Regions from separate parts of the Arthrobacter sp. NPDC092385 genome, predicted to be linked through region 2. Evidence: riboswitches for the same ligand, from Rfam matches in the RefSeq annotation. Region 2 holds a riboswitch; each other region holds the start of a gene.
What was found. Region 2 has a riboswitch for cyclic di-GMP ahead of ACIQCY_RS01545 (response regulator transcription factor). Riboswitches for the same ligand answer to the same signal wherever they lie in the genome.
Positions count from the first base shown of each region.

Region 1: it holds a riboswitch for cyclic di-GMP, as region 2 does, so the genes downstream of both, ACIQCY_RS00900 (glycoside hydrolase family 26 protein) here and ACIQCY_RS01545 (response regulator transcription factor) in region 2, are expected to answer to the same signal.
Region 3: it holds a riboswitch for cyclic di-GMP, as region 2 does, so the genes downstream of both, ACIQCY_RS06315 (hypothetical protein) here and ACIQCY_RS01545 (response regulator transcription factor) in region 2, are expected to answer to the same signal.

Region 1 covers NZ_JBIVQL010000001.1:181,371-191,297, forward strand. The annotation lists gene ACIQCY_RS00895 (DNA-formamidopyrimidine glycosylase family protein) at 1-791, shown strand, start outside; gene ACIQCY_RS00900 (glycoside hydrolase family 26 protein) at 909-2,144, opposite strand; cyclic di-GMP riboswitch class I at 2,162-2,236, opposite strand; gene ACIQCY_RS00905 (peroxiredoxin-like family protein) at 2,513-3,184, shown strand; gene ACIQCY_RS00910 (ROK family protein) at 3,230-4,444, opposite strand; gene ACIQCY_RS00915 (GDSL-type esterase/lipase family protein) at 4,458-4,814, opposite strand; gene ACIQCY_RS00920 (GNAT family N-acetyltransferase) at 4,979-5,437, shown strand; gene ACIQCY_RS00925 (aminoacyl-tRNA deacylase) at 5,456-5,929, opposite strand; gene ACIQCY_RS00930 (ABC transporter substrate-binding protein) at 6,063-7,766, shown strand; gene ACIQCY_RS00935 (ABC transporter permease) at 7,864-8,853, shown strand; gene ACIQCY_RS00940 (ABC transporter permease) at 8,862-9,821, shown strand.
Region 2 covers NZ_JBIVQL010000001.1:299,997-309,923, reverse strand. The annotation lists gene ACIQCY_RS01570 (DUF2252 domain-containing protein) at 1-199, opposite strand, end outside; gene ACIQCY_RS01565 (EAL domain-containing protein) at 252-968, opposite strand; gene ACIQCY_RS01560 (hypothetical protein) at 1,156-1,380, shown strand; gene ACIQCY_RS01555 (LysE/ArgO family amino acid transporter) at 1,466-2,068, opposite strand; gene ACIQCY_RS01550 (LysR family transcriptional regulator ArgP) at 2,137-3,039, shown strand; cyclic di-GMP riboswitch class I at 3,140-3,214, shown strand; gene ACIQCY_RS01545 (response regulator transcription factor) at 3,349-4,164, shown strand; gene ACIQCY_RS01540 (hypothetical protein) at 4,169-4,630, opposite strand; gene ACIQCY_RS01535 (DUF6221 family protein) at 4,741-5,001, opposite strand; gene ACIQCY_RS01530 (MMPL family transporter) at 5,132-7,282, opposite strand; gene ACIQCY_RS01525 (MarR family winged helix-turn-helix transcriptional regulator) at 7,381-7,851, shown strand; gene ACIQCY_RS01520 (methyltransferase domain-containing protein) at 7,881-8,678, shown strand; gene ACIQCY_RS01515 (hypothetical protein) at 8,796-9,812, shown strand; gene ACIQCY_RS01510 (hypothetical protein) at 9,856-9,927, shown strand, end outside.
Region 3 covers NZ_JBIVQL010000003.1:272,323-282,249, reverse strand. The annotation lists gene ACIQCY_RS06320 (NADPH-dependent F420 reductase) at 1-381, shown strand, start outside; gene ACIQCY_RS06315 (hypothetical protein) at 430-1,617, opposite strand; cyclic di-GMP riboswitch class I at 1,635-1,709, opposite strand; gene ACIQCY_RS06310 (glycosyltransferase) at 2,003-4,066, shown strand; gene opgC (OpgC domain-containing protein) at 4,063-6,651, shown strand; gene ACIQCY_RS06300 (DUF1992 domain-containing protein) at 6,659-7,348, opposite strand; gene ACIQCY_RS06295 (glycoside hydrolase family 13 protein) at 7,582-9,240, opposite strand; gene ACIQCY_RS06290 (carbohydrate ABC transporter permease) at 9,354-9,927, opposite strand, start outside.

The sequences.
Region 1 (9,927 bases), 120 kb from region 2:
TCTTCCGGTTGGCCGCGCGGCTCAGGAGATCACTCGACGGCCGTACGCTCAGGCGGGGGGACCTCCGTGTTCCGGCCCATGCCACCGACGTCCTGGACGGTATGCGGGTGGCGGACCACGCGACCCACGGCAAGCACCTGCTGACCCGTTTCCACGGCGGACTGACACTCCACACGCACCTGTTGATGCAGGGGTCCTGGACCGTCACGGCCGCGGGAAGGAAGCTGCCGCACAGACTGCTGCCGGATGCACGCGTGATCCTCGAGGTGCAGGACGGGCCGACGGCGTACGGACTCGACCTCCCCGTCGTCGACCTGCTGCCGACCCGGAGCGAGACCGACGTCGTCGGGCACCTCGGGCCGGACCCGCTGCGGGAGGACTGGTCCGCCGACGAGGCGATCCGCAGGCTCCGCCGGGACCCGGGGGAGCGCGTCGCTGCTGCCCTGCTCGACCAGCGCAACATCGCGGGTTTCGGGAACCTCTGGGCCAACGAGCTCTGCTTCCTCCGCGGCGTCCATCCGGACACCGCGTTGGCGGACGTCGACGTCCCCGCGCTGGTGGCTCTCGGGGCCCGATGCCTCCGTTTCTCCGCCTTGCAGCCGAACGCCCACCAGGTCACCACGGGGAACACGCGCAGGGGCCAGCAGCACTGGGTGGCAGGCCGGGCCGGGAAGCCGTGCCTGAGGTGCGGGACCACGGTGCTCGTCAGGGGCGAGGTACCCGGCGACCCCGGCCGCCGTCGCACCTGGTGGTGTCCACGCTGCCAGCCGTTGAGGGCCTCCTCCGGGTGACGCCGCCGGCCCCTCCCGTGCGTGCTGTGCGTGCCCGGCGTGTCCGTGCGTGCCCGGCGTGCCCGGCCCCTCCCGTGCGTGCCCGGCGTGTCCGTGCGTGCCCGGCGCGTGCGGACGTCAGCGACGGGCGGCGAGACCTGCCGCGAAGGCATCCGCGGACGCGGTGGTGCTGTTGATGCGCCAGTCGGCTTCCTTGTTGATGTGGAACCAGACCAGGGCCACCACGTCCTGCTGCGCGGAGACGTAGCTGAAGAGGCTGCTGATCCACTGGGGCTTCGATCCGCCCAGTTCCGAGGAAGCCGTCTCGGCGATCATGATGGGCTTGCCGGGTGCGAGCCGGCGGAGCTGCGCGATGCCCTCCCCGAACAGCGCCTGGGGTTCCTGCCAGGTGCTCCAGGACTGCGAGGTACCCCAGTTGTAGCCGTCGAGGGCCACGAGATCGACGTAGCCGGCGCCGGGGAACAGCTGGTCCAGGGGCGTCGAGCCCCAGTAGGGCACGTTCGGGTTCCAGACCCAGCTGATGTTCGTCGCGCCCGTCGATGCCACGACATCGTGCACGTGCTGGTACGCCGCGACGTAGTCGCCCGCACCGTTGCCGTTGACACCCTCCGCCCACGGGTACCAGTCCCCGTTCATCTCGTGGGCGAAGCGGAGGTACACGGGCTGGCCCCATTGTCCGAGCGCCATACCCCATTCGCGCAGATAGGCGTCGAAGTCGCCCGCCGCGATGCGGTCGAGGGAGTAGGCGGGCTGCGAGACGCCGCCTCCCCACGTCCACGGCTCCCAGGTCAGGAGCGTCTCCGCGCCACGGGCGCGGACGGCATCGAGCTCGGCGATGGGTGCGGGCTGGTTGAAGTCCTTGTAGGAGAGCACGATCGAGGGGGCCTCGCCGGCGATGCCTGCCACCTCGTCGAGCTCTCCGCCGGCCGCCGGGCCGCCGTTGGTCCCCACGCCGAACCGGATGCTCCTGGGTTCCGTGGAGACAGGAGCGGGTTCGACGACGGCGAAGGACGCGCTCGCAGTGGCGCTTCCGGCCGTTGCCGTGATGGTCACGGACCCCGCAACCACGATCGAGGCCTGGAACGTACCCGACGCCGTCGTGGTCATGGCCACCCGGGTGGTCCCCGCGACGACCGTTCCCTTGGTCCGCTTGGGGAAGCCGGAGCCCGTCACCGTGACCGTGGTGCCGGCTGCTCCTGACGTGCTGCTGAGTGCGATGGTGGCTGCTGCCTGGGCGGGCGGCGGAGCCAGGCCGACCATCAGGACGACCATCGCCGTGACGAGGAGGAGCAGGCGCGCTGTGGTTCCGCGTACATCGCGAAAGGATGCGGACTTCCCTGGAAGTAGAAGCATGATCGGCGCCTCGCTGGTTCGGTAGCCCGGCTGACCGCAGGGGTCCCGTGGCTTTGCGTCTCCGGCTCGCACCGGGTTTGCCCTTGTCCGCCGGGCGGTTGCCCGGGCGTCCTGGTCCCCGCCGGATCGCGGGGCCTCTTCCATTGTGCGGCGCGGCCTACCGCCATGAGCTCGGGACGAGCCGAAGGATGACGAAGGATTGATGCAGGTCTTGCGCAGGTACGGAGTACCCAGGGCGTAGGAGCGGCCGCACGCCATCGGTTTCGCCGATCTCGGGCGTAGTGCTGGGAATCTGCCGTGGCCTGGACCACAATGGGTTCTGCTGCGGGTTCACGGCTCCTGTGGCCGGGGGGTTTTGAGGGGAACGAATGAAGCAGAGACCGGCATTCACGAATACCATCGCAGCGCAGGTGGACGAATACAGTTCCACTTTCGCGGCGCAGGTCGGTCCGGTGCTCGCCGCGGTCTTCGCGCGCGAGCAGGAGGACCTCCGCCGGGCCGGGCTCCCGAGCGGGATCGCAGGCGTCGGCGACAGGCTTCCCGATGCGGTCCTGTTCGACACCACGGGGCATCGGACCCGGCTGGGTGACGTGCTCGGAGCTGCAGCCGCCATCATCGTGTTCTATCGCGGCTCGTGGTGCCCGTACTGCAGCATCGCCCTGCAGACCTACCAGCGCGAGCTGCGTCCGGTCGTCGAGGCCTTCGGGACCCGGCTCATCGCGATCAGTCCGCAGGCGCCCGAGATCTCCCTGCGGACAGCGAGCGACGCCGGCCTGAACTTCGCGCTGTACTCGGACGAGGGAAATGCGCTCGCCGGACACCTCGGGATCGTGACCGTGCCCAGCGCGGAATCGATGCGCGCCCGGGCCGCGCTCGGAATCGACGTCGCCGGGTCCAACATGGACCGGACTGCGGCGATCCCGTTCCCCACGGTGGTCGTGGTCGACGCCACCGGCACCATCCGCATGATCGATGTGCGGGTGGACTACACGACGCGGACGGAGACCTGGGAGATCATCGACGCCCTGATCACGCTGTAGGGCCGCCCTCAGCATCCGGCGTGCCGTCGCAGGCGCCGAGTCTGCTCAGGCGAAGGACACCGAGCGCAGGGTTCGTGGCGACAGCCGATCCTGGAGGACGAGCGTTGCCGCACCGAGTGCTGCGGCATCGTTGCCGTTGACGGACAGGCGGACTTCCACGGGGTGGATCGCCCGCGCCATCGCACGTCGGGAGAGGGCTTCCCTGATGATGTCCACATAGAAGCCGCCGGCACTCGAGAAGGCGCTCCCGGCGAGGACGATGAGCTGGAGGTCGAGGAGGTTCACCATTGAGATCACCGCGCTCGCTACGTAGTGGGCCGAGTCCTGTATCAGTCGCAGCGCCGTCGGATCCCCCTTCATCGCTGCGGTGCCCAAGGCGGCGAAGTCCTCCGAGATCACGCCCGTCAAAGGGATGTCGAGGTCACCCCGTGCGGCGGCGTCCGCGGCCTGGGCGACGACGATCCTCGGGCTCGCATAGAGTTCCAGGCATCCGATGTTGCCGCACGGACACTGCAGGCCCTTGGCATCGACCGTCACGTGGCCGATCTCGCCGACGTTCGAGCTCACGCCCTGATAGATGGTGCCGTCCATGACGATGCCCGAGCCGATACCCGAGCCCATGTAGACCGAGGCGTAGTTCGCGTAGCCCTCGGTGGCGCCGAGCCAGTACTCCCCGATCGCGGCCGCGGTGGCATCGTTGTCGAACTCGCAGTGGAACCCGGTGGTCGAGGCCAACGCCCGGCGGATCGGGAAATCGCTCCACGTCTCCAGAGAGGGGGCGTTGCGCAGGGTGCCCGCGGTGCGATCGAGAGGACCGGGTGTAGCGATTCCCATTCCGACGATGCTGCTGCGGTCCGCGCCCGAGTCGGCGATCAGGGCCTCGATATCCCTGGTCATCCGGCTGACCACCGTCAGGGGAGACGTATCGCCCGGACCCTCGACGCGGCGCCTGCCGACTACATGTCCGCGGAGGTCGGCGATGATGTACGTGATGTAGTCCTGCCCGATGTGCACTCCGATGCCGAGTCGGGAGGCCGGATTGAGCTCGAGGAACATGCGGGGTTTCCCGCCCGTCGATTCGCCGCGGCCGGACTCGACGATGATGTCCTCGGTGAGGAGCGTGCGCACGAGGGTCGAGATGGTGGCCTGGGTCAGCCCGGTCTTCTCGGCAAGTTCCACGCGACTGATGGGTCCGCTGGAGCGGATCAGGTCCATGATTCTGCCCCGGGAAGACTCGCGGCGGCGGGTCTTTTCAATCACGGTCAATGGTAGCTCAGCACTGGATGCGGGTGGAGGATCGGCCTCGCGGCCTCCCGGAGAGGAGGGCACGATACCGACCGAGGAACTCCTCGATCCCGGACTCCTCTCCGCTGTCGAAACACCGCCAGGTGCCGTTGATGCCGATCATCACGGAGACCACGTCGGGTCTCGCGCCGAGCATATCCCTCCGCCATCGCCGCTCCAGGTCCTGCAGCCGGTCCCCGCCCTTCCCGACATTCCGCACACTGCACCCTGCCAGTTCGTGCGCGATTGCCAGGAGGCGTACGCAGCCATGGCCGAGACCGTCGGAATCCCCACGCCACCCGCAATCGGTGACGCTGTCTCCAGCGAAGACCACCCGTCCCTCCATGTGTACGAGGCCTCCTGCGTTCGATGCACTCTGTTCAGTAGCCTAAGTCAGTACGGTTACCGTCCGGGCGATAGAGCAGGGGCGGCCGCGCCCGTCCTCCAGGCCCCTCCCGGTGCGAGGATAAAAGGAGACCAATCGCCGATCCTGCGAGGATGTACGCCCTTATGCAGCTCACTCTTGAACAGGTGTCCTTCGACGCGCCCGAGGCCGAGGCGCTGCGCAACGCGCAGCAGGCGGAACTGCACGTGCGCTACGGCAGCGAGGACCACGAGCCGGGACGGCCGCCCACCGTGGACGACGTGCCGTTCTTCGTGGTGGCTCGGACCTCCGACGGTGCTGCGGTCGGCTGCGGTGGCCTGCGGCCGCTCGGCGACGGCGGATGGGAGGTCAAGCGCATGTACGTGCGCCCCGCGTACCGAGGAAAGGGCGTTGCCACGGCGGTCCTCAGGCGGATCGAGGAGGAGGCCCGGGTTGTGGGATGCGACGAGCTCCTGCTCGAGACGGGCACGGAGCAACCCGATGCGATGAGGTTCTACGAACGGGAGGGCTATCGCCGCATTCCCGGTTTCGGGGCGTACGCCGGCGAGACCCGGTCCGTCTGCTACGCCCGCACCCTGGGGTGAGCGAGGTGGCCGGACTGCCTACGAGGTGATGTCCCCGACGACGGCTCCGAGGGACGCCAGCAGCGGGTCGGCGTCGGTGAACAGCAGGAACTCCTGCGATCCCGAGCCCATGCCGATCCGGCGCCCCGGGATGCGCGCGTCGGCGTAGACCGGAAGGACCTTGCTGCTGCCGAGCGGCGTGATGGTTCCGGGCTCGTACCCCGTGATCTCGAGGGCCGCGTCCGGCTCCACGAGGGACGCCTTGTTCACCCCGAGCAGCGCACGGAGCTTGGACCAGTCGAGACGCCGGGTTCCCGGGATGAGGATGAAGACCGTGGTGCCGCGGCTGACTTTCGCCACCATCGTCTTGACCCCGTCCGCACCCGTGAGACCCTGTGCCGCTGCAGCTTCGGCGAAGGTGCCGTCGTCGTTCCTCCGGACCAGGTGGATGTCGAGTCCGCGGCTCCGGGCGTCGCGTTCGGCAGGAAGAGGGCGGGTCCCGGTGGTGTCCATCCTTGCCATCCTAATGTCCGGTACTTACTTGACTTGCCTAATAAAGTGCCCTAAGAAAGTAACCAGCAGTTCTTCCACGGGTGGTCGAACCAGCTGGCGGCACCGTGGCCGCCCACCGATGAAAGGTACAAAGATGTCCTCAACACTCTCGGGCTCCAGGCGACTGGGCCTGGCCGCTGCCACGATGCTCAGCGTCGCAACCCTCGCCCTCAGCGGCTGCGCCGGCGGCAGCGGGGGCGCATCGAATGGAGGCGGCGGGTCGGAGAACAGCTCCGTCACCGTCTTCAACGGAGCCACCGGAACCATCTCCGAGAACTTCAACCCGTTCTCCTCGACCGCACTCCAGCCCACCCTCGGCGTCATCTTCGAGCCGCTCTTCTGGTACAACGCAGCCTCGGACGAGCCGCCCACGCCGCTGCTCGCCGAGTCCTTCGAATGGAACGAGGACGGCACCCAGCTGACCATCAAGACCCGAGAGGGCGTCAAATGGTCCGACGGCGAGCCGTTCACCGCAAAGGATGTCGCCTTCACCTTCAACCTCGTCAACGAGACCCCGGAACTGAACACCACGGGACTCTCGGCAACCGCCGAGGCCACGGACGACACGACCGCGGTGCTGACCTTCCAGGAGAACTCCTTCATGCAGGAGCCGAGCGTGCTCGGCAACCGTGGCATCGTCCCCGAGCACATCTGGAAGGACGTCGCGGACCCGATCACCGAGACCAACTCGAACCCCGTAGGAACCGGCCCCTTCAAGGTCAAGGACTTCACTGCGCAGAGCTACCTGCTCGAGAAGAACGACCTCTACTGGGAGGAGGGCAAGCCGGCGATCAACGAGGTCCGCTACATCTCCCTCGAAAGCGCCGATGCCGCCACCGGCGCGCTCCTGGCCGGCGAGGTCGACTGGATGAGCTCCTTCCTGCCCGGTCTCGAGCAGATCCTCTCCGACAACGAAAACCTCTCCTACGTCAACACACCCGCTCTGACGGCCTCGATCTTCACCTGCTCCAACGAGGAACTGGGCTGTGAGGGCCCCCAGACGGACCCCGCCGTGCGCCAGGCCATCTACCAGGGCATCGACCGTGAGCAGCTGAATGCCCTCGCAGGCGGCGGATTCGCCGGAACGGCGTCGCCCACCCTGGTGTTGCCGGAGCGCGACGCGGACTGGATAGCCGACCCCGAGAACACCGAGACACCCGCCAACGCCAATGTCGAGGAGGCCAAGAAGATCCTCGAGGACGCCGGCTGGGTCGAGGGTAGCGACGGCATCCGGGAGAAGGACGGCGAACGGCTCTCACTCGGCATCCAGACGGTGACGGGCTACAGCGACTTCATCTCGCTGAACGACGCCATGTCCCAGCAGCTCCGCGAGGTCGGCATCGAGCTCAACCCCACGTCGATCACCTACAACGAGTGGATCAACAACCTCAACATCGGCAAGTACCAGCTGACGCTCGAGTCCATCGGGCTGCAGCCGTCGAACAACCCGTACTACTCCTACGAGAAGTGGTACAACTCCGCGAACACGACGCCGGTCGGCGAGTCCGCGCTGAACAACAACACCGCGCGCTACAGCAACCCCACGGTGGACGAGGCCCTCGCCACGGCGCGGTCCACCAATGACGAGGCGGTGCAGAAGGAGCAGTACGGCATCATCCAGGACGAGATCGTCAAGGACATGCCCTACATCCCGATCTACGTGAACTCGCTCCTGACCGAGTTCAACACGGAGCGTGCCACCGGCTGGCCCACCAACGAGGACCCGTACGCCCTCGCCGCGACGTGGAAGGCCTGGGACAACGGGATCGTGCTGAAGAACATCACGCCTGCCGAGTAGCAGCCCCCGTTCCGGATCAGCGGATGGGACGGGTGCCCGAAAGGGCATCCGTCCCATCCGCTACCGGACCTCGACCAGCCGTGGAAAGTCGATCCCCATGAAATACATCCTTCAGAAGCTCGGGTTCTACCTGATTGCGTTCTGGGCCGCACTGACGGTCAACTTCTTCCTGCCCCGGCTTCTTCCGGGAAACCCCGTGGACATCATGCTGGCGAAGCTCGCCCAGCGCGGGCCGGTGACACCGGAAGCACGGGAGGCGGTGGAACTGCTCCTCGGTACCAATACGGACGCACCGCTGATCGTGCAGTACTGGCAGTACCTCGGGAAGCTCTTCACCCTCGACCTCGGGACCTCCGTCGCCTTCTTCCCCGCATCCGTGACCGACATCATCGGGCAGACCCTGCCATGGACCATCGGCCTGATCGGCATCGCGACGATCATCTCCTTCGTCCTCGGTGTGGTGCTCGGAATGCTCGCCGGCTGGAAGCGGGGGTCCTGGCTGGACAACCTCATCCCGGTCACCACCATGCTGCAGTCGGTGCCCTACTTCTGGCTCGCGTTGATCCTCCTCTTCGTCCTGGGCGGGATGTGGGACCTCTTCCCGCTGAACGGCGGCTACAACGTCTACGAGGTGAGCCCGGGCTGGAACTGGGCCTTCATCAGCAGCGTCATCTACTACGGCACTCTGCCTGCCCTGACGATCGTCATCTCCTCGGTGGGCGGCTGGATGCTCGGGATGCGCAACATGATGGTGTCCACCCTTTCCGATGATTACATCCTGACGGCGGAGGCCAAGGGACTCCGACCCAGCCGGATCATGACCACCTACGCCGCGCGCAACGCCGTCCTGCCGTCGGTCGCGGGCTTCGCCATCTCGCTCGGGTTCGTGGTGGCCGGTTCGATCGTCACGGAGGCGGTCTTCTCCTACCCCGGTATCGGCTCAGCGCTCCTCAACGCGGTGGGCAGCAACGACTACTCCCTCATGCAGGGCCTCTTCCTCGTGATCACGTTGTCCGTCCTTGGCGCGAACCTCATCGTCGACCTCCTCTACTCGTTCATCGATCCCCGCACCCGGGCCCGAAGCTAGGACTCGCCATGACCACCACCACCCAGGACCCGGGGATCGCCGCGACCAGTGCCCGCTCCACGCGGCCCAAACGCACGTTCCCGCCCCTGACACCGAAGCTCGCCTTCGGACTCGGCATCGCCGGCAGCATCACCCTCTTCGGGATCCTCGGTCCGTTCTTCGTGGGTGATCCGTCGACAGTGAACAACGTAGGCCTCGCCGGTCCCGCCGACGGATTCATCCTCGGCACCACGCAGACCGGCCAGGACGTCTTCGCGCAGCTCGCCCATGCCACCCGGGGATCCCTCACCGTCGGCCTGATCGTCGGCGTCCTGACCCTCTTCCTGTCCGCCTTCTTCGGCATCATCGGAGCGTACTTCGGAGGGTGGCTCGACGAGTCCTTCTCGCTCTTCAGCAACGTCATGCTGGTCATCCCCGGGCTGCCGCTGGTCATCATCATCTCCAGCTACGTCCCCGACAAGAGCATCCTGCTCGTCGCCGTGGTTCTCGCGATCACCGGCTGGGCAGGCTCCGCCCGCGTGCTGCGCGGATTCACCCTCAGCGTGCGCAACCGCGACTACGTGGCCGCAGCCCGGGTGTCCGGCGAGAGGTCCTGGCGCATCCTGGGCGTCGAGATCCTCCCGAACCTCATCCCCCTGCTCGCCTCGCAGATGGTGTTCGCCATCATCTTCGCGATCCTCGGTGAAGCAGGGCTCTCCTTCCTCGGGCTCGGGGCGTCCGACTCCTTCACCTGGGGCACCATGCTCTACTTCGCCCAGAACGGGCTCGCCCTGCGCCTCGGAGCCTGGTGGTGGTTCGTACCGCCGGGACTGCTGATCGCCCTGTTCGGCGCGGCCCTTGCCCTCATCAACTTCTCCATCGACGAGATCATCAACCCCAAGCTGCGCTCCCAGACCCGGGCCACCCGGCGCTCCTGGAAGCTCTCCAGGTCCGAACTGCGCGCCGCCACGAAGGAGGACGTCCTGTGAGCAGCACCGATCAGGGATCCCACGCCGTCGGCATCACAGACCTCGGTGCACGCGGCGCCGCAGACGAGGTCCGGCCGGGACGCGAGTACCGCAGCGAACGTGCCAC
Region 2 (9,927 bases):
GCTCGTCCGCCCAGCTGTCCTCGAGGTCCGCCATGTCGGTGTAGAACAGGGACGCACTCCCGCGGTAGAAAGCGTAGGGATCCGCAGCCATCTTCCGGAACCGCGCGCGGAAGGCGAGGGGGTCGACACCCATGAGGTCCTGATGGGCCTCGACGAGGGTGCTCACGATGTGCTGCTGACGGGATTCGGTGGCTGCCATCCGCCCACGGTACGCCTGCGCCTCCGCGATCAGGTCCGCGCCGTCCCGAACGCTAGGCGACAGCGGTGACGTCAGGGGCAGACCAGCGATGCACGTCCGGAAGTGCCTCGAAGGCCGGCTTCGCGAACCAGTATCCCTGGAACAGGCGGACGCCGGCCGCCGTGAGGAACAGGAACTCCGACTCCGTCTCGACGCCTTCGGCGAGCACCGTGATGCCCAGCTCGTCGGCGATGCCCACGACGCCGGTGACGACGGCCTGGCGGGCTGCACTGCTGTCGACACCGCGGATGAGCTTCATGTCGATCTTGAGCAGGTCCGGCTGGAACTCGACCAGGAGCCCCAGCCCTGCATGGCCGGCGCCGAAGTCGTCGATGGCGGTGGTGAAACCATGCTTGCGATACTCGGCGATGATATTCGTGAGGTGGGCGGTGTCCGTCACCTCCTCATCCTCCGTGAACTCGAACATGATGGACGTCGTCGGAAAGCTGTACCGCTCGGCTGCACCCAGCGTCGCCCGAAGGCACGCAGCCGGTTCGTAGACTGCGTTCGGCATGAAGTTGATGGACAGCTTCAAATCCTCACCTGCAGGAAACAGGCGCGACGCCAGTTCGATCGCCTTGACCCGACAGTCCTGGTCGAAGCGGTACTTCTGCTCCGGCCCGACCTTCGACAGCACCTCGAGAGCACCCTCGCCCGATAGGCCGCGGACCAACGCCTCATAGCCCCACACGCGACCGGCAACCGCATCATAGATGGGCTGGAAAGCCATGCTGAACTCGAAGTCGAGTCTCGAAGATGTCGCGCAGCCACTGCATGCCATGCGGAGTGCCCCCTCACTGGTTCCGTCCACGCCCAACGATATCCGGTGGGTCTGCGCCAGGGGTGTCGGACAAGCCCGGGCAGAGGCGCGTCGACACCGACAGCATGTCGCCACCGCTGGCTGCCATACTTCGGGCATGGATCTTGAACAGTGGTGGAACGACGTGATGCCGGAGACGCGGGACTGGCTCGTCGCCAACAACGGGGATGCACTGACGCCGGAAGTCGTCGCCGATATCAGCCGCGCGGGTGGCCTCATCGCCGCGGATTCCTGGTGGATGGGCGAGCGCGGGCCCGACGGCGTCTTCTTGTCCGACGCGGCGACGGACTGGATCGAGGAACGCGCCAACGGCGAGCAGTAGCAGCCGCTGCGGGGAGCACGCCGACGCGCCGGGCAGGAACGATTCCCTGCCCTGCCGATGCCGGGGCTGTGAGGCCGGCCTCCGGCTACCGGGCGACGAGCATCACCGCGAGGAGGAGCATGACGACGGCGATCAGCGCGTCCAGGACCCGCCAGGCCCAGGGCCGCGTGAAGAGGGGGGCCAGGAAACGGGCCCCGGCACCGAGAGCCGTGAACCAGACGATACTGCCGAGGCCCGCCCCGGCAGCGAACCACCACTTCCCCTCCGACCCGTGCGTACTCGCGAGGGACCCCAGCAGCAGCACCGTGTCGAGGTACACGTGGGGATTGAGCCACGTCAGGGCCAGGCATGTCCCGAGGGCCGTCTTCCACGACGTGGCGCGACCGCCGGCGGTCTCGAGGTGCTCGCCCCGAAGCGCCCGCCGCGCCGCGAGAACGGCGTATCCGCCGAGGAACGCCGCACCCGCCCACCGGACCACCTCGAGGAGCACGGGTGCCTGCTCGATGGCCACGCCCAGTCCGCCGACGCCGAGCGCGATCAGCACGAGGTCGGAGACGGCGCACACCACCACGACCAGGAGGACATGGGACCGGAGAAGCCCCTGCCGCAGGACGAAGGCGTTCTGCGAACCGATGGCGACGATGAGGGTCAGGCCTGCAGCGAGGCCGGTGGCAGCGGTGGTGATCACCCCACCAACCTAGGATCCGGCGGCGGTTCAGGCCAGCTAAAGGTTCTTCAGCATGGTAAGACGTACTTATGAAGCACGTCGAGCCCGCCCAGGCAAAGGCGCTCGCCGCCATTGTGGGCGAGGGCAGCTTCGAGGCTGCGGCGGCCGCGCTCTCGGTCACCCCGTCGGCTGTCAGCCAGCGCATCCGATCGCTCGAGATCGCCGTCGGCCGCCCTGTCATCACCAGGACCCGCCCGCTGCGCCCCACGGAGACCGGTGAGGCGATCGTCCGCTTCGCGAGACAGCTCGAGCTGCTCTCGGCGGAGCTCGCGGCGGAGCTCGACGCGAGCGGCGAGGGGCAGCGCCCACGCATCACCATCGTGGTCAACGGGGACTCGTTGCACACCTGGGTGCTGCCCGCGCTGGCCCCGGTCGCCGCGACCCTGCAGGTCGAGGTGCTGCGGGAGGACCAGGAGTACTCCCTCGAACTGCTCCGCAGCGGGGCCGCTGCCGCCGCGATCACCTCCGTGGCCGAGCCCGTGCAGGGGTGTTCCTCCCATTCCCTCGGCATCATGCGCTACGTCCCGGTCTGCACCCGCGAGTTCCACCAGGCGTGGTTCCGTGGAGGCGCGACACCGGAGCAGCTCGGTGAGGCCCCGGTGATCGTCTTCGACCGCAGGGACGACCTCCAGGACCAGTACCTCCGTTCACGGACGCGCCGCGCCCTCGACCCGCCCCGCCACTACGTCCCGGCGGCGCAGGAGTTCGCCGAAGCGATCCGCCTCGGCATGGGATGGGGGCTCGTGTCCGAGCTGGAGCTCGGGCATGAACCCGCTGGACGGGGCTTCACCGCGCTGGACCCGGACGGCTACGTCGATGTGCCGTTGTACTGGCAGCAATGGCGCCACGGTTCGGCGGCGCTCGCGGCCGTCGACGACGCGGTGCGCCGCGCATCGGCCCTCCTGCGACAGCCCGCCTCGGGGACGAGGTGACGGTGTGGACAGGGCCGCAGCAGAGTCCCCCGCCGCCGCGACACGTCCTGTCCTTGAAGTGTCAGGCAAGATTGCTAGTATCGTCGGGCGAGCAGCCGCTCGCCGACAATGGCAAACCCGGTGCAAGCCGGGGACGCAAAGCCACGGGACCCACGCGGTCAGCCGGGCCGCCGAAGGGAACAGGTCCACGGAGTATGCCCAGGACAGGTCAATTCCATACAGTCTCCGCCCCGGGCGTTCCGCCAGTACGGGGGCACTCGTCACCAGTCGCCTGGAGCGCGCTGCGGCGCCACTACGGGACGTCAGGCCATGAGTAGCCTTCCTGCCGGTGAGCGCCGGGCCGCCGTCGTCATCGAGGACGATCTCGACATCCGCAACCTCGTCTGCGCCGTCCTCGAGCAGGGGGGCTTCCAGGTGAGCGTCGCTGCCACGGGCCGGGAGGGCGTCGATGTCGTCCGGCAGCAGCACCCGGTGGTGGTCACCCTGGACATCGGGCTGCCTGATATCGACGGCTACGAGGTGCTGAGGCGGCTTCGCTCCACCACCGACTGCTACGTGATCGTCCTGAGCGGTCGCGCCGACGAGACGGACATCCTCACCGCCCTGCAGGCCGGGGCGGACGACTACGTGGTGAAGCCGTTCCGCCCGCGCGAGTTGAGGGCCCGCATCGATGCGATGCTCCGCCGCCCCCGCCTTCTCCCCGCCCATCCGCAAGCCCAGCCCGCCCCGCCCGCCGTGGCCGCACAGGGCCCCAGCGCCGGCAGCGGCCCCCGGGAAGGCTCCGACACCCTCCTGCGCAACGGAAACCTCGTGGTGGACAGCGAGGCCCGCACGGCGACCTGTTCCGGCGCGGAACTGCCGCTCACGAAGACGGAGTTCAACCTGCTGCACGAGCTGATGAGGAGCAACGGCGCCGTACGGACCAAGGAGGAACTGGTGCGCGTCTCGCGCGGCGGCGACTACCGCGGGTACAACTTCGTCAGCCGCACGGACGAACGCGCCATCGAGGTGCATATCGCCAACCTCCGCCAGAAACTCGCCCGCAGCGAGGGAGACCCCGACCTGATCACCACGGTGCGCGGGGTCGGCTTCCGCATCATGCCCCGACGCTCCGCCCCACGCTAGCGGCCTACTCCGAGGGCCGTTCCGGATACAGGTCCTGCAGCGCATGGATGGTATCGGCAGCGCACGCGCGGAGCAGGGGCATCGAACGCCGGGCGCCGTCCAGGCCATCGGTGGCGATGAGCCGCTGCGTCGCGAGCGCTGCGTGGCCCAGGCGGACTGCACCCGCCATGGCCGCCGACGTCGTCACGCTGAGGACGGCGTCCTCCGTCCCGCTCGCATCTCCCGCTCGCATCCGCTGGTCGAGCCGGTCGATCTTCTGCTCGAGCGTCGAGGAGAAGTCGCGGGCGAACCTCCCGACCACCGACGGGTCCGCGAAGTCACCCTCCATGTCCCTGAGCACCCCCGGATCGAGGAGCGGCGCCGCCGTCCCGGACGCGCCCGCACCCGGCAGGGCCTCGCTCTCAGGGTGTGCCGCCCCGCCGCCCTGGTGCTGGGCAGGATCTACCGGAGTCGAATGGATGGGCACATCCCAAGGGTAACGACGGCGGAAGATCGCGGGACAGTATCGACCGCTTCTTGCGCAAAGCTTGTGGAAGGACGGCGGGAGGGCTTACACGGAACCGGCGTCCGGTGGCCCTAGGCCTTCCACGCGGCCCTGAAATCGCTGTGACCCGACCACGGCAGCGCTACCAGCCGCAGGACGGCCAGCCCCTCGGCCTCATCGAGTCCGGCACTCGCGTAGTCCATGATCCGCCGCTTGGACCGGCACTCCGCGAGGACACGCTCCGGGTCGTACCAGCCGCGGGCTCCCCACACTTCCTCGGGGAGATTACCGACGCGGGCGGCTTTCTCGTCCTCCGAGATTCGGGCGTCCAGAAAAGCGGCGAGTTCATTCATACCCTCGAGCGTAGCGACAGTCTGCTCCACCCCGTGCCCGCGCCGCTCGAGCCCGCGGCTCCGGCGAGCGGGGGCGCCCCGCCGTACGAGCGGGCAGCCGATGCCGGCTCGAGGCCCCGCCCTCGGCGAGTCACCGTGGCGAGGGCACCCTGCCGAGCTTCGAGGGCCACCAGATCTTCGGCCCGATGTCGTACGCGAGGGCCGGGATCAGCAGCGAGCGGACCAGCACGGTATCCAGCAGGACACCGAACGCGACGATGAACGCGATCTGCGCGAGGAACAGGATGGGGATGACTCCCAGTGCCGCGAAGGTCGCCGCCAGCACGACGCCGGCCGAGGTGATGACCCCACCGGTGACGCCGAGCCCGCGGAGGATGCCGGGCCTCGTGCCGATCCGCAGCGATTCCTCACGCACGCGGGTCATGAGGAAGATGTTGTAGTCCACGCCGAGCGCCACGAGGAACACGAAGGCGAACAGCGGCACCGAGGCGTCCGCGCCCTCGAACCCGAAGATCCCGTTGAACACCAGTGCGGAGACGCCCAGCGCCGTCGCATTCGAGAGCGCCACACTGGCCACGAGGAGCAACGGCGCGAGCACCGAGCGCAGCAGGATGATCAGCACCACGAGGATGACGAGCAGCACGATCGGGATGATCCTGACGAGGTCGGCGAGCGCCGTGTCGTTCGTGTCGATCGCCACCGCCGTGACGCCGCCCACCAGCGCGTCGGGGCCGGCGTCGTCGAGTGCGGCGCGCAGGTCCCGCACCACGTCCTCAGCCTGCTCGGAGTCCGCCTGGTACTCGAGCGTCCCGCTGATCAGCACCCGGCCGTCCTCGACGACGGCCGCGCCGCTCGAATCGGTGGTCACGGTCGCATCGGAGATGCCCTCCTGGGCCGTGACGACGCCCAGGGCGGCCTCCTGCTCGGCCTCGGGTGCGACGACGTAGACCGGGCTGCCCGATCCGGCGTCGAAGTGACGACCGAGCGCCTCCTGGCCGTCGACGGCGTTCGACGGCGCCAGGATCAGGGCGGACTGCGGCACGCCGCTGGCCTGCAGCTGGGTGAGGCCGAGCGCACCGGCGACGAGGAGGAGGAGCGATGCGATCCATACCGCTCGAGGACGCAGGGCCACCAGAAGGGCGACTCGCTTCCAGATCCCCCTGAGCCTCTCCAGCCCCGTCTCGGCTCCGGCTCCGGTGTGTGCCGCGTGCCTTCCGTGGTGCGGCGTGATGCCGGCCGCGGCCTCCGGGCTGAAGCGCGGACGCAGCGGCCAGAAGGCTGCGCGGCCGAAGAGCAGCAGGAGCGCCGGGAGGAGGGTCAGCGCTGCTGCGAGTGAGAACACGATGCCGATCGCGGCGATCGGCCCGAGGCTCTTGTTCGAGTTGAGGTCCGAGAACAGCAGGCAGAGCAGGCCGAGGATCACTGTCGCCCCGGAGGCCAGGATCGGCTCCACCGACCCGCGGAACGCCACGCGCATGGCCTCCCACCTCGTCTCGTTCTCCCCCAGCGCTTCGCGGAACCGGGCGACGAGCAGCAGCGCGTAGTCCGTTGCCGCCCCGATCACGAGGATGGACAGGATGCCCTGGCTCTGGCCGCTGAGCTGGATCCAGTCCAGCTTCGCGAAGCCGAAGACCAGCAGGATCGACGTGGCGAGCGCGAACACCGAGGTCAGGAGCACGAGGAACGGCAGCACGATGGAGCGGTAGACGGCGAGGAGGATGACGAACACCGCGCCGAGCGCCACACCGAGCAAGATGCCGTCGATCCCGCCGAAGGCCTCCACCAGGTCGTTCGTGAAGCCCGCCGGACCGGTGACGTAGCCGGTCACGCCGTCGGGCAGTTCGTCCGCCAGGACCGCGCGCAGCTCCGTGACGACCTCGGCGAGCTCGGCGTCCGAGGAGACGAACGCGATGTACTGGACCGCGAAGCCGTCCTCGGACGGGATGGGCCCTGCGACGGCGGGGGCTCCCTCGGCGGGGGGCTCGAGGCCCTCGACCCCGCCGAGTGTGGCGCCGAGGTCCTCGTACGCACCGAGGTCGCGCGGATCGATCGGAGACCCGGACTCGGCCACGATGACCGCGGGAATCGCATCGGAATCGCTGAACTGCTGCTGGAGTTCGCCCGCCTCCGTCGATTCCGCGCTCGCGGGGAGGAACGATGCCTGGTCATTGCTCGAGACCTCCTCGAGCCTGCCGAACGTGGGGCCACCCACCGCTGCGCCGACCAGCCAGATCAGCACGACGACGACGGGCAGCAGGACCCTCAACCAGGTGTTCTTCATGTCCTCCGTGCCTTTCCTCAATATCTCTACCGAAAAGTATATCTATCATGGAGATAATGGGAACAGACCTAAACTGAAGGCGAAGAAGGTGAGGGATCATGGCCGCGAGGGACGAGCTCATGGCGCTCATGCAGCAGTTCACGGTCGAGACGGACCGCTATGTCGACGTCGCCAGCGAGCGCGACAGCCTCCACCGGACGGACCTCCACGCGCTGAGCATCATGATCGGTGCCGCACGCGCCGGCCTCACAGTGACCCCCGGGCTCCTTCGCGAGGAGTTGAACCTGAGCTCGCCCGCGACGACCGCGCTCGTCGACCGCCTCGATTCCGCAGGTCATGTCACCCGACGGCGCAGCGAGGTGGACCGTCGGCAGGTCCACCTCGAGATGACGGAGAAGGCACGCACCACGGGGGCCATGCTGTTCGCACCGCTCGCGCGCCACATCAGCGCCGTCCTGGACGAGTACCCGGAGGAACAGCTGGCACTCCTGCGGGACATGCTGCGGAAGGTAACGGACGCCACGATCGCCGCCAAGAATGAGGCGCGGGACGACGCCGCCGCTGACTGACGGGCCTGCAACAGGCTAGCCTTCGAGACATGAACGACGAGGTCTACTCCCACGGACACCACCCGAGCGTGACGGCGGCGCATGCGTCGCGCACCGTCGCGTCCTCGGCCGCCTATCTCGAACCGCTCCTCGAGGCCGGCCTGGACCTGCTGGACCTCGGCTGCGGCCCGGGCAGCATCACGGCCGGATTCGCCGACATCGTCACACCCGGATCGGTCCTCGGCATCGACAGCTCGGCGGACGTCGTGGCGCAGGCCTCCGAAGCCCACGCCGACGTGGCGAACGTCGAGTTCCGCGAGGGCAACGTGTATGACCTCGACGCGGCCGACGAGTCCTTCGACGTCGTCCACGCCCACCAGCTCCTGCAGCACCTCGCCGATCCCGTGGCCGCGCTTCGCGAGATGCGCCGGGTGGTACGGCCCGGCGGTATCGTGGCCGTCCGCGAAGCGGACTTCGGCGCGATGACCTGGTATCCCGCCGTCGGTGAGCTCGATGAGTGGCGGGAACTCTACGGCACGCTGGCGCGCGGCAATCGCGGGGAGCCCGACGCCGGCCGGAGGCTTCCCGGCTGGGCTGCGGAGGCCGGGTTCGCCGATGTCGAGGTCTCGTCGTCGAACTGGATCTACGCGACCGCCGAGGACCGGCGTTCCCATGCCGGATCCTGGGCGGAGCGCGTGCTGCACTCGGCCTTCGCCGAGCAGACGCTCGAGCGCGGCCTCGCCGATCAGCAGACCCTCGACCGCCTGGCCGAGGGGTGGCGCCGATGGGCGCGCGCGGACGGCGGCGTGTTCCTGATGCCGAGTGTGGAGATCCTGGCCCGGGGCTAGCCGGGACGGGCGGGCAGCGCGGCCCGGGCAGGGCATGGGGAGCCCTCCCCATCGCGGCGACGACCACGGCACCGATAGGGTGGCCGTACAGGTCTCGACCGCACGGGGGAACACGCGATGGCGAACGGCACGATCGGCGCGAATATCGACGCGCTCAGGGATCTCTCGTCGAGTTTCGGCCAGGCGCAGCAGCAGCTCTCCGGCATCGCGCTCCTGATCACATCGCGGGTCAACGCGCCCGGCTACTGGAACGGTGCCGACGCGGACCGCTTCCGGGCCACCTGGAACTCGGACCACCGCCCCCGGATCCTCGCTGCGGAATCCCTCCTCACCACAGGGGCCACCAGCCTGCGCGCCGACGCGGACGAGCAGGAGGCCGCGAGCGAGCAGGGGTCCGGTGCCATACCGGGGGGAGTGCCTGGCGCGGGTCCATCCGGCCCGCCCCGGGGCGAGGGAGGATCCGCGGGCCGGCCCGCAGGATTACTCGACGAGCTGTTCGGTGGCCTCCTCGGCGGAGCCGCAGGGATCTTTGCCGGCTACTCGGCGGCGGACTCGTGGCTCAGCAGGGCCAGCCTGCCGGTGACGGCGCTCCGCCTGTTCAACCACCTCGAACTCGCCGGCAGCTTCTCGGGCCTCGACGACGCCCTCCGTGCGAGCTCCCAGGGCGCGCAGCTGCAGAGGATCGCGGGGATCTTCGGCGGCGAGGGCTGGGGCGCCGAGCTGCAACGCCTCGGTGGAGTGCTCCCGGAGGGCTTCTCCGGACGCGTGGGCTCGCTGGCGGAGCCACTCGGAGCGTTCGGGAAGGCGGTGGGCCCCATCGGTGTCGGGCTCGGCCTCGTGACCGTGGGACAGGATGTCGCAGAGGGCAACTACGACCGTGCTGCCTACCACTTCGCGACGACGGCGCTCGGCGGGGCAGCGCTCATCACGCCGCCGCCGGTGAATCTGGCGCTCGGCCTTGCCTCCGGAGGTCTTGCCCTGGGGGAACTGGCGTACGACAACATCCCCGTCTTCCACGACGCGGTGGACTGGAGCGTCGGCGCAGTGGGCGATGGAATCGGCGCGGTGACCGAGGGCGTGAAAGACCTGGGTGCGGGCATTGCCGAGAAGGCGGAGGACCTGTGGCCCTTCTGATGCATGACCACCACGACCTGCTCGCAGACCGAAGGACATTCCCGTGACAGAGACGACACCGGCGACGACGAGCGCCCCGGCCCCCGCCGAACCCACCGTGCTCGGCTTCGGCATC
Region 3 (9,927 bases), on a different contig from region 2:
AACTACTACCCCCAGCGCGACGGCCGGATCGCCGAGCTCGACGACGAGAGCACGACGACGAGCGAACTCCTGCAGCGACGCCTCCCGGGCTCCTCGGTGGTGAAGGTGTTCAACAACATCCACTTCGAGCAGCTCACCACCGACGGCACGCCTGCCGGCACCCCCGGCCGGCGGGCCCTGCCGATCGCGGGTGACGACTCCGACGCGAAGCAGGCCGTGGTGGAACTCCTCGACGAATTCGGCTTCGACGCCGTCGACGCCGGGTCCCTCGCGGAGGGCTGGCGCTTCCAGCGCGACACCCCGGGCTACGGCACGGTGCATGACGCGGACGGCATGCGCGAGGCGCTCGGCCAGGCCAGGCGCTACGCCAAGATGCGCTGAGCGGGACCTCCTCGGGAAGCGCTGCCTGGAGCCGGCCGAACAGGCGGGCTACCGGGTTGCGATGACGACCGGCGAGCAGCGCGTCGCGTCGCACACCTGGTATCTCGCGGAGGTGCCCTTCGCGGTCGTCGTGTAACGGCCCGAATTGGCGATGCGGGTCCGCACTCCGTTGGTCAGGAGCGTCACGGTCGAGCCCGTGGCGCCCGTCCAGGTGAGCGTGGTCGAGGTGGCGCTGCGGACCTTCGTGCTCGTCGCGGTCAGGGCGATCGCGGGAGTGGCCGGTGCGGGAGTGGGCGTCGGGGTCGACGTCGGGCTCGGAGTCGGGGTCGGAGTCGGGGTCGAGGTCGGCGTCGGGCTCGGCGTCGGGGTCGTCACCACGGGCCCGGCCCCGGCCGGGATGAAGGAGAAGTCCCGGATGACGACCTTCTCGGGCTTCACATGCGCCGGGTCGCCTCCCCCGCCGCCGGTGACCCAGAGGTTGAAGTGGATCGTCTCGCGGGCCGGCTCGGGCACGTTCTCGCCCTGCTTCACGGTGCGCTTGAGCAGCGTCCCGGAGGAGCCCTCCCCCGCGAAGGTCTCGAAGGTGAGCTTGTTCGGCTCCCAGATCAACCGGTGTGTCAGGACGAGATGGCTGGTGACGTCGAAGATCGCAGTATCGTTGCCGACCCCTGGCGGCTTGCTGGCATCGAACCAGTAGCCGTGGCCCTGGGTGATCGGCCACACCTGGTTGTTGATGCTGCCGCCTCCCCACGAACTGGCCTCGCACAGGTCGATCTCGTTGAAACCGGGCGCCACGGCCGGGTCGTAGGTGAAGAGGCAGCCCCACACCACTTCCTTCTGCAGCGTGGTGAGGTCCTTCTCGATCGTGGTGCTGTAGGTGCCGTAGCCGAAGCCGTGCCGCGTGGTGTTGAACTCCGCGCCGATGGTCGACTCCCCGGTCGGATTGGAGAGGGTCATGGTCACGTGGCCATTGGCGTCCGGGCTACTCACGTTGGCGGCGGCGAACTGCTGGTTGTAGTTCGGGGCGCCGTTCGACCGGCGCTTCTCCCAGTTGAAGCCCTTCCAGGCGAAGTCGCCCACCGGTCCGGGATCTACGGCCAGTGGGGTGGTGTTGGCCGTGACGGGCCCGGGGACCGATGCCATCAGCAGGACGGCCGCCAGGGCGGCGCCCAGGAGTGATCTCCGGCCGCCCGACATCCCTCGGCGGGCACGGGACGACAGGGTCGAAGGAGGCATGGCTGAGACCTTTGCTGTTCGATGGCCCGGCTGACCCCGTGGGTCCCGTGGCTTTGCGTCACCGGTTCGCACCGGTTTTGCCCTTATCGCTGAGCGGGTGCATCCAGCGGTGCCGCTGGTCCTGGTGGCAGGTCCCTCGACACGTCAATCCTCCCGCATGCCCCTTCCGGAAGGACCTTCCATAAGCGCAGGTATTGCTCAATATTGACGCACTCCCGCCGCCCGGCGGACGCCATGCCTCCACTCGGGTACCTTGGTTTAATGCTTCATGGTCCCCGCGGACCCGGTGAGCGTCTCAGTGCGGCCGGCCCGGCGCACACAAGTCACCGCAGCAGTGCCCGCGCGCACGGAAGCAGGAAGTGGAGTGTGCTGAAGCATGGGGATCATGTCACCAGATGATCTGTCCGTCGATGACGGACATCGAGACAAGCAGGACGATTCGTTCGGCGGCCGGACGCTGTTGATCCGGGCGATCGTCCTCGTGACGGCCGTCCTGGGGCTGAACTACATCGCGTGGCGGTGGCTCTATTCGATCAACTGGGACGCCTGGTGGATCGCCATCCCGCTGGTGCTGGCGGAGACCTACTCCCTGATCGACTCCCTGCTCTTCGGCTTCACGGTGTGGAGGTTGCGGAAGCGACAGGCCCCCGAGGCCCCGCCCGGCCTGACCGTGGACGTCTTCATCACCACCTACAACGAGCCGCTGGACCTCGTCCTCACCACCGCACGCGCAGCGAAGAAGATCCGCTACCCGCACAACACCTGGATCCTCGACGACGGCAACCGCGCCGAAGTCCGCGAGGCCGCGGAAGCCGAGGGCATCGGGTGGATCACGCGCTCCGCGGACTGGAAGGACATGCCCCGGCACGCCAAGGCGGGCAACCTGAACAACGCACTCATGTCCACGGACGGCGAGTTCCTCGTCATCCTCGACGCCGACCAGATCCCCGATCCGCTCCTCCTCGACAAGACCCTCGGCTACTTCACCAACGAGAAGATGGCACTGGTGCAGACGCCGCAGGTCTTCATCAACGTGCCGGACTCGGATCCGCTGGGCAGCCAGGCACCGCTGTTCTACGGCCCCATCCAGCAGGGTAAGGACGGGTGGAACGCGGCCTTCTTCTGCGGCTCGAACGCCATCATCCGCCGCGAGGCGCTCATGCAGCTCGGCGTCACGCGCTACGTGACGGAGATCGAACTCGCTCTGCACAAGGCGCTCAAGACCTCGGACAAGGTCATCGCGAGGGCCAAGAAGAACCTGGGCGCGCACAACGAGCGCGTGGGCGAGGCCCTGGACCTCGTGGCGAAGGACCTGCGCAGGGTCCGTCGCCGCCTGCGGAAGGGCGACGGGATCTCCGAGGTCACCTACGAGTTCCAGCAGCGGGTCGTGGCTGTCACCCGCGGACTCGTGGCTGCGGACATCGCGGCCTTCCACGAGGACCTGGCCTCGCTCGAGGACCTCGACATCGAGGGCCTGGAGGCCGGGCTGCAGGACGCTTCCGCCAGCACCCCCGGCCTCGCCGTCGTCGACGACGCCGCGCTCGACCAGCTGGCGCAGCGCTCGTGGTCCCCGCTCGCCGCGATCGACGCCGTCCGCGTCCTGATCGAATCGGTCAACGCCGACCGCAGTGGCGAGGCGCAGGCCGTGATGCCGATGGCCACCATCTCCGTCACCGAGGACATGGCCACGTGCATGCGCCTGCATGCGCTCGGCTGGGAATCCGCGTACCACCACGAGAAGCTGGCCGACGGGCTCGCGCCCGAGGATCTCAACTCGATGCTGACCCAGCGCCTGCGCTGGGGCCAGGGGACCATCCAGGTGATGTTCCGCGAGAACCCGTTCGCGCAGAAGGGCCTCACGATCGCCCAGAAGCTGATGTACTGGGCCACCATGTGGAGCTACCTGTCCGGCTTCGCAGCGCTCGTCTACATCGCGGCACCGATCATCTACCTGCTGTTCGGGATCCTGCCGGTCAACTCGATCAGCACCGAGTTCTTCGTGCGGCTGATCCCGTTCCTGCTGGTCAACCAGCTGCTGTTCGCCGTGGTCGGCAAGGGCGTGAAGACGTGGCGCGGGCAGCAGTACTCGCTCGCCCTGTTCCCCGTCTGGATCCGCTCGATCACCTCGGCGTTCGGCAACGTGTACCTCGGGCGGAGCCTCGACTTCGCCGTCACCCCCAAGACCCTGCAGCAGGACAACACGCTGCGGTGGGACCTCGTGAAGCCGCAGCTCTGGGCCATGGGCCTGCTGGTGGCCGCCGTGATCGTCGGCGTCGTCCGCATGCTCATGGGACAGGCGGACATCCTCGGGACGTCCGTCAACATCGTCTGGGTCATTTTCGACCTCGTCATCTTCAGTGTCATCATCGAGGCCGTCCGCTACCGGGGCTACGAGCACTACCAGGCGGACATCGCGAAGGCGAAGGCCCGCCAGGAAGCGAAGGGATGACGGCTCCCCGTCGGGGGCGACAGCAGTGGACGGCATGCCTGACCCTGATGGTGACGCTGGCGCTGGGACTCCTGGCCGGAGTCACGCCGGCACAGGCGACCACGGCCGTCCTGCCCGCCACCACCGCCGAAAACGACCGGACGCCCGTCGAGGATCCGACCGGGCTGACGGAGGGCCGGTACTTCGGGCCCGAGCTCGACTGGTCCGTCGACAACGCCCGCGCGTATGCCGACCGCACCGGGATCACGCCGTCGTTCTTCAGCCGGCCGGTCGCCTACCCGCTCGATGCCGACGCGGAGCGCGACCTGATCGATCTGGTCCGGCAGGAGGCGTCCCTCGGTGCCGTCGCCGTCGTGTCCCTCGAGCCGTCGAAGCCGCTCGCCGAGCTGACGGAGGACGACGCCGATCATCTCGCGGACACGCTCGGGCGCATCAGCGACGAATTCCGCACCGGGTTCTTCCTCCGCTTCGCCCCGGAGATGAACGGCACCTGGTTCAGCTGGGGCCAGCAACCCGACACCTACGTCGAAGCCTTCCGCACCCTGGCCGACGAGGTCCACGCGCGGGTGCCGTCCGCCGCGATGGTCTGGGCGCCGTCGTACGCTGCCGGCTACCCGTTCACCGAGGCCTACGGCGCCGTGGAGGGCCTCGGCTCCGGCACCGTCACCGCCCTCGACACCAATGGCAACGGCCTGATCGACGAGGGCGACGACCCCTACCGGCCCTACTACCCCGGCGACGACGCCGTGGACTGGGTGGGCCTGTCCCTGTACCACTTCGGCAGCTACGAGCAGGGCGCGACCACGGACGCGAAGGGTACGCGCGAGTACTCCGGCGCGATCACGACCTCCGTGCTGCCCGAACCGGGAAAGTTCGCGGACCAGCTCGCGGGCACCTACGGTGCGGCTCCCGGCGCTCCCCGGATCGACTTCGCGAAGGAGTACGCCGCGGGGAAGGGCAAGCGGTTCCTCGTCCAGACGGCCGCCCTCCACGATCCCGAAGACTCCGACAGCGCTCCGGAGGCGGAGATCAAGCGGGCATGGCTGAACCAGGTGTTCGACCCCGCCATCGCCGAGGAGTACCCCGAGATCGGCATGGTCGCCTGGCTCGAGGCATCGCGCCCGGAGCCCGAGGCCCAGGGCCACACGGTCGACTGGGGCCTCGGCGGAGACGATGCGACGGCGGCGGCCCTCCGCAGTACCCTCGACGCGGCACCCGGGGTTCGGCTCGGCCCGATCACCGACGTGGTTCCGCAGGAGGACGCGAACGAGTCCACCAGGCAGGTGTGGCAGGCCGGCGCACCGGTCAGCGCCGTGATGGGCTGGCTCGTGCTGTGCGTCGTCGGGCTCTTCGCCCTGGTGCTCCTGGCCGGACTGGCCAAGCGTGTGGTCCCGCAGTGGCGCTACCCGGACGAGCATGCACCGCGGGACGCCCGGATCGACCTGCTGCGCGGCTGGATCATCACCTCGGTGGTCGTCACCCACATCGAGGTCGCCGGCCCCTGGTCCTTCATCTCCCGCAACCTCATCGGGACCATCACCGGCGCGGAACTGTTCGTCCTGCTGTCCGGCGTCGTGCTCGGGATGGTGCACCCCATCGCGGTCGAGCGCCGCGGTGCCGTGGAGGCTGCGAAGGGGACCACCCGGAGGGCGCTCAAGCTCTACCTCACGTCCCTGGCCGTGGTCCTCACCGTCTACCTGCTGTCCCTCGTCCCCTTCATCGATGCGACCGTGCTGACCACCTTCACGGACCGTGGGACGGGCGGGGCGGGTACCGAGGCCGCAGGCCGCGTGTACGACCTCTACCCGAACATCACGCGCCTGTTCGACTACCCGCCGGCCGGGTACGCGATCCGGGACCTCCTGCTCCTCACCATGGGACCGTGGGCCTTCAACATCATGGGCCTCTACGTGGTGCTGACACTGACGGTCCCGCTGCTCGTCCTGATGCTCCGCAGAAAGCTGTGGTGGCTGGTGCTCGCCATCAGCTGGGCGCTCTACATCGTGGACAGCATCTTCCACCTGCGCGTCCTCCCCTCACAGTTCCAGGACGTCTTCCCGCTGCTCACCTGGCAGGTGATCTTCGTCCACGGCGTCGTCCTCGGGTATCACCGCCGCGCCATCATCGACGCGCTCAGTACCCACCGGGGGAAGATCTTCGTGGGCGTGGCGACGGGTGCCTACGCGCTGGCGCTGGGAACCCTCTGGCTGAACTACACCCTGGGACTCGATCTCCCCTTCATCCCGACGGGCTTCTACCAGACCCTGTACGAATCCGGGTACGTGCGCGTGTTCCTGCAACCGGGGCGGCTGCTCAACCTCGCCTTCTTCATCCTCGCGGCGCACGTGATCCTGACCTCGTTCTGGAAGCCCATCAACACGCTGACGGGCTGGCTCTACATCCCGCTGGGCCGCGCGAGCCTGTACGTGTTCATCGTCCACGTGTACTTCGTGCTCGCGGTCGCCAACATCCCCGGGCTCGACCGCACGAGTGCCTGGCAGGGACTCGTGATCCACGCCGTGGTGACGCTCGCCATCTGGGCGATGGTGAAGAAGAAGGTGCTGTTCCGGGTGATCCCGAACTAGCCGGAGATCAGTCGGTGCCGCGCCAGATCCTGCGCCAGAAGGAGGCCTTGGGCGGCTCCGGCGGAGCCGCGGCCTCCGCCGTGCGGCGGGCCGCCTCCCGGCGTTCCCGCCAGCGCTCCACCTCGGCATCGACGTCGCGCAGTCTGGTGATCACGGGCGGACCTCCGAGGAGCTGGCGCCGCGCGTCGATCACGCGGTAGTTGAAGTCCTCGAGGACCTCGCGGACCTGCTTCTCGGTGTACTGGCGGTCGAGGCGGTCGTCGAGTTCGGCGTCCTCCGTGCGCAGCAGGATGGCCCGCGGACCGAGCCCGGTGATGTTCTCGCGCTGGATCAGTCCCTTGACCCACCAGTCCGGATCGTGGGCCTCCCCCAGGCCGGGGATCGGCTTGCCGGCGAGCGCCAGGTTGTCGAAGTCCCCGCGCGCCACAGCACGGTCCACGATCAGGCGCGCACGCTTGGCCTCGTCCTCGCCCTCCCGCAGCGGGGCCAGCTCCCCGTCCGGCGCCGCGTCGCCGTCGTCGTCCTGGCGTTCCCGTTCGGCCATGGCGTCGGCCACTCCCCCGCCGTCCCGGGCAGCACGGTACTGGGCCGCCTTGCGCAGCCTCTCCTCGTGTTCCTGGGACCTGCTGATGCCGCCGCCCTCCGCCTCGCTCGTGCCGGTCCTTCCAGTATTCCGAGGCCGCGGAGGGGCGTGCAACCGATTCTCCTGCCGACGAACGGGCTGGCGGCCGGAGGATTGCGGGCTCGTGCACGTGCTTCGGCGGCGACAGCCCGTTCCGACGGCGCGTCCTGGCACGACACGCACTGTCCCGTCCGAAGCGCGAGCGCGAAGCCGCAGCAGTACGCCGCCAGGGACGCGGGGCGAGCCGGTCGACGACGTCGGGCCACCTCCGTGAAGGTGGCCCGACTTCGTTCGCCGTCAGGGACGCGCTAGGCGAGCCAGGCGGTCGTGTCGCCAGGCAGCTTGCCGTCCGCCAGGGGCGAGCTGCTCAGCAGCACGGTTCCCGCGGGCAGGTCCACCGGCGTCGGACCGAAGTTGGTGACGCAGTGCCAGCCGCCGGGACGCGTGAAGTGCAGGACGTCGGCGGAGGACTCCTCGATCCACTCGAAGTCCTCGTCGCCCTGCAGCTCGCGGCGCAGTTGCAGCGCCCGGCGGTAGAAGCTGAGGTGGGAGGCGGGATCGCCCTCCTGCACCTCCACCGCGTACTCACCGAACCACTCGGGCTGCGGCAGGTGCGCCCCCTCGAAGCCGAAGCCGAAGGACCGGCCGTCCTTCGTCCAGGGCAGCGGCACGCGGCAGCCGTCACGGCCCACGTCCACTCCCCTGTTGCGGAAGAAGGTGGGATCCTGGCGGTCCTCGTCGGCGATGTCGGCGACCTCGTGCAGGCCGAGCTCCTCGCCCTGGTACAGGTACGCGGAGCCGGGCAGCGCGAGCATGAGCTGCGAGACGGCGCGGGCCCGGCGCTCCCCCAGCTCACGGTCGAGCACCGGTTCCGTACCGCCGCTCATCAGCCAGGCCGAACCGTCCTGGCCACCCTCTCCGCCCTGGCCCGGCTTGCTCGTGCCGTCCGGTCCTGCCGGCGGCAGTCCGTAGCGCGTGGCATGCCGCACGACGTCGTGATTGGAGAAGACCCAGGTCGACGACGCACCGGAGGACGTAGCCTCGACGAGGTTCTTCGTGATGATGTCGCGGAACTGGTGCGGGTTCCAGTCCGCCTTGAGGAGGTCGAAGTTGAACGCCTGGCCGAGTCCCTCGGGGCTGGCGTAGCGGGCCCGACGGTCGGCGTGCACCCAGGCCTCGGCGACGGCGGTGCGCGGCGGCGTGTATTCGTCGAACACCCTGCGCCATTCTGCGAAGACCTCGTGGACCTCGTCGCGGTCCCAGAAAGGGTGTCGGCCGTTGTTGTTGCCACCCTCGGGCCCGAGCTCGGCCTTCGAGGGCAGCGGCTCGGTCATGTCCTTCGTCAGCGCGTGCGCCACGTCCACGCGGAAGCCGTCCACGCCGCGGTCGGACCAGAAGCGCAGGGTCGTGAGGAAATCGTCGCGGACCTCGCGGTTGTCCCAGTTCAGGTCGGGCTGTTCCCTGGCGAAGATGTGCATGTACCACTGGCCGTCCTCCGTGCGCTCCCAGGCCGGACCGCCGAAGACGGACTCCCAGTCCGAGGGCGGTTCGGCGCCGTCGGGGCCCTTGCCGTCGCGGAAGATGTAGCGGTTCCGTGCCGCCGAGCCCTTGGGCGAGGCCAGCGCCTCCTGGAACCAGGCGTGGCGGTTGGAGGTGTGGTTGGGCACGATGTCCGCCACGAGCTTGATGCCGGCCTCGTGCAGGGCGGCGATCATCTCGTCGAAGTCCTCGAGCGTGCCGAGTTTGGGGTCGACGTCGCGGTAGTCGTCGACGTCGTACCCGCCGTCGGCGAGAGCCGACGGGTAGAACGGGCTGAGCCACACGGCGTCCACGCCGAGGGACTTCAGGTACGGGATCCGGGAGGTGATGCCCTTCAGGTCGCCGATGCCGTCACCGTTGGAATCGGCGAAACTGCGCGGGTAGATCTGGTAGACGGCGGCCTGGCGCCACCAGTCCGGGTCCTGCATGCGGGCGGCGAACGCTTCGGCGGACAGCTCGGTCGAGGCGTCGACGGCGGATTCGACGTCGGGGTTGACGGTGGAAGTCACGAAGTGGTCCCTTTCGATGGGTCGGGCTGGCGTTATTTGGAGGATCCGCGCATCACGCCGGAGATGACCCAGCGCTGCGCGAAGAGGTACACGATCAGCAACGGTGCCATCGCCATGAGGTAGGACGCGAATGCCACCGGGTAGTTCGTATTGAATTGCCCCTGGAAGACGAACTGTGCGAGCGGCAGGGTCTGCGCTGACGGATCGGAGAGGATGACCAGCGGCAGCATGAAGTCGTTCCAGGCCCAGAGGCAGGTGAGGATGCCGACTGTGGCGTTCATGGGGCCGAGCAGCGGGAAGATGATCCGCCAGAACACGGTCCAGGTGGTGGCGCCGTCGGTGAGGGCTGCTTCCTCGAGTTCGAGCGGTATGGAGCGGATGTACGCGACGTACACGAAGATGTTGAACGAGAGCCCGTACACCGTGTAGAGCAGGATCAGTCCGAGCTGGTTATCGAGTCCGAGGATGGCGGTCTGCTTCACCACGGGCAGCATGATGATCGGGAACGGGACGAACAGGGCGGCGATGAAGTAGAAGTACAGCCCCTTGAAGAACCTGCGGTGCATGTTCCGCGCGATGGCGTAGGCGACCATCGAGTTGGTGACG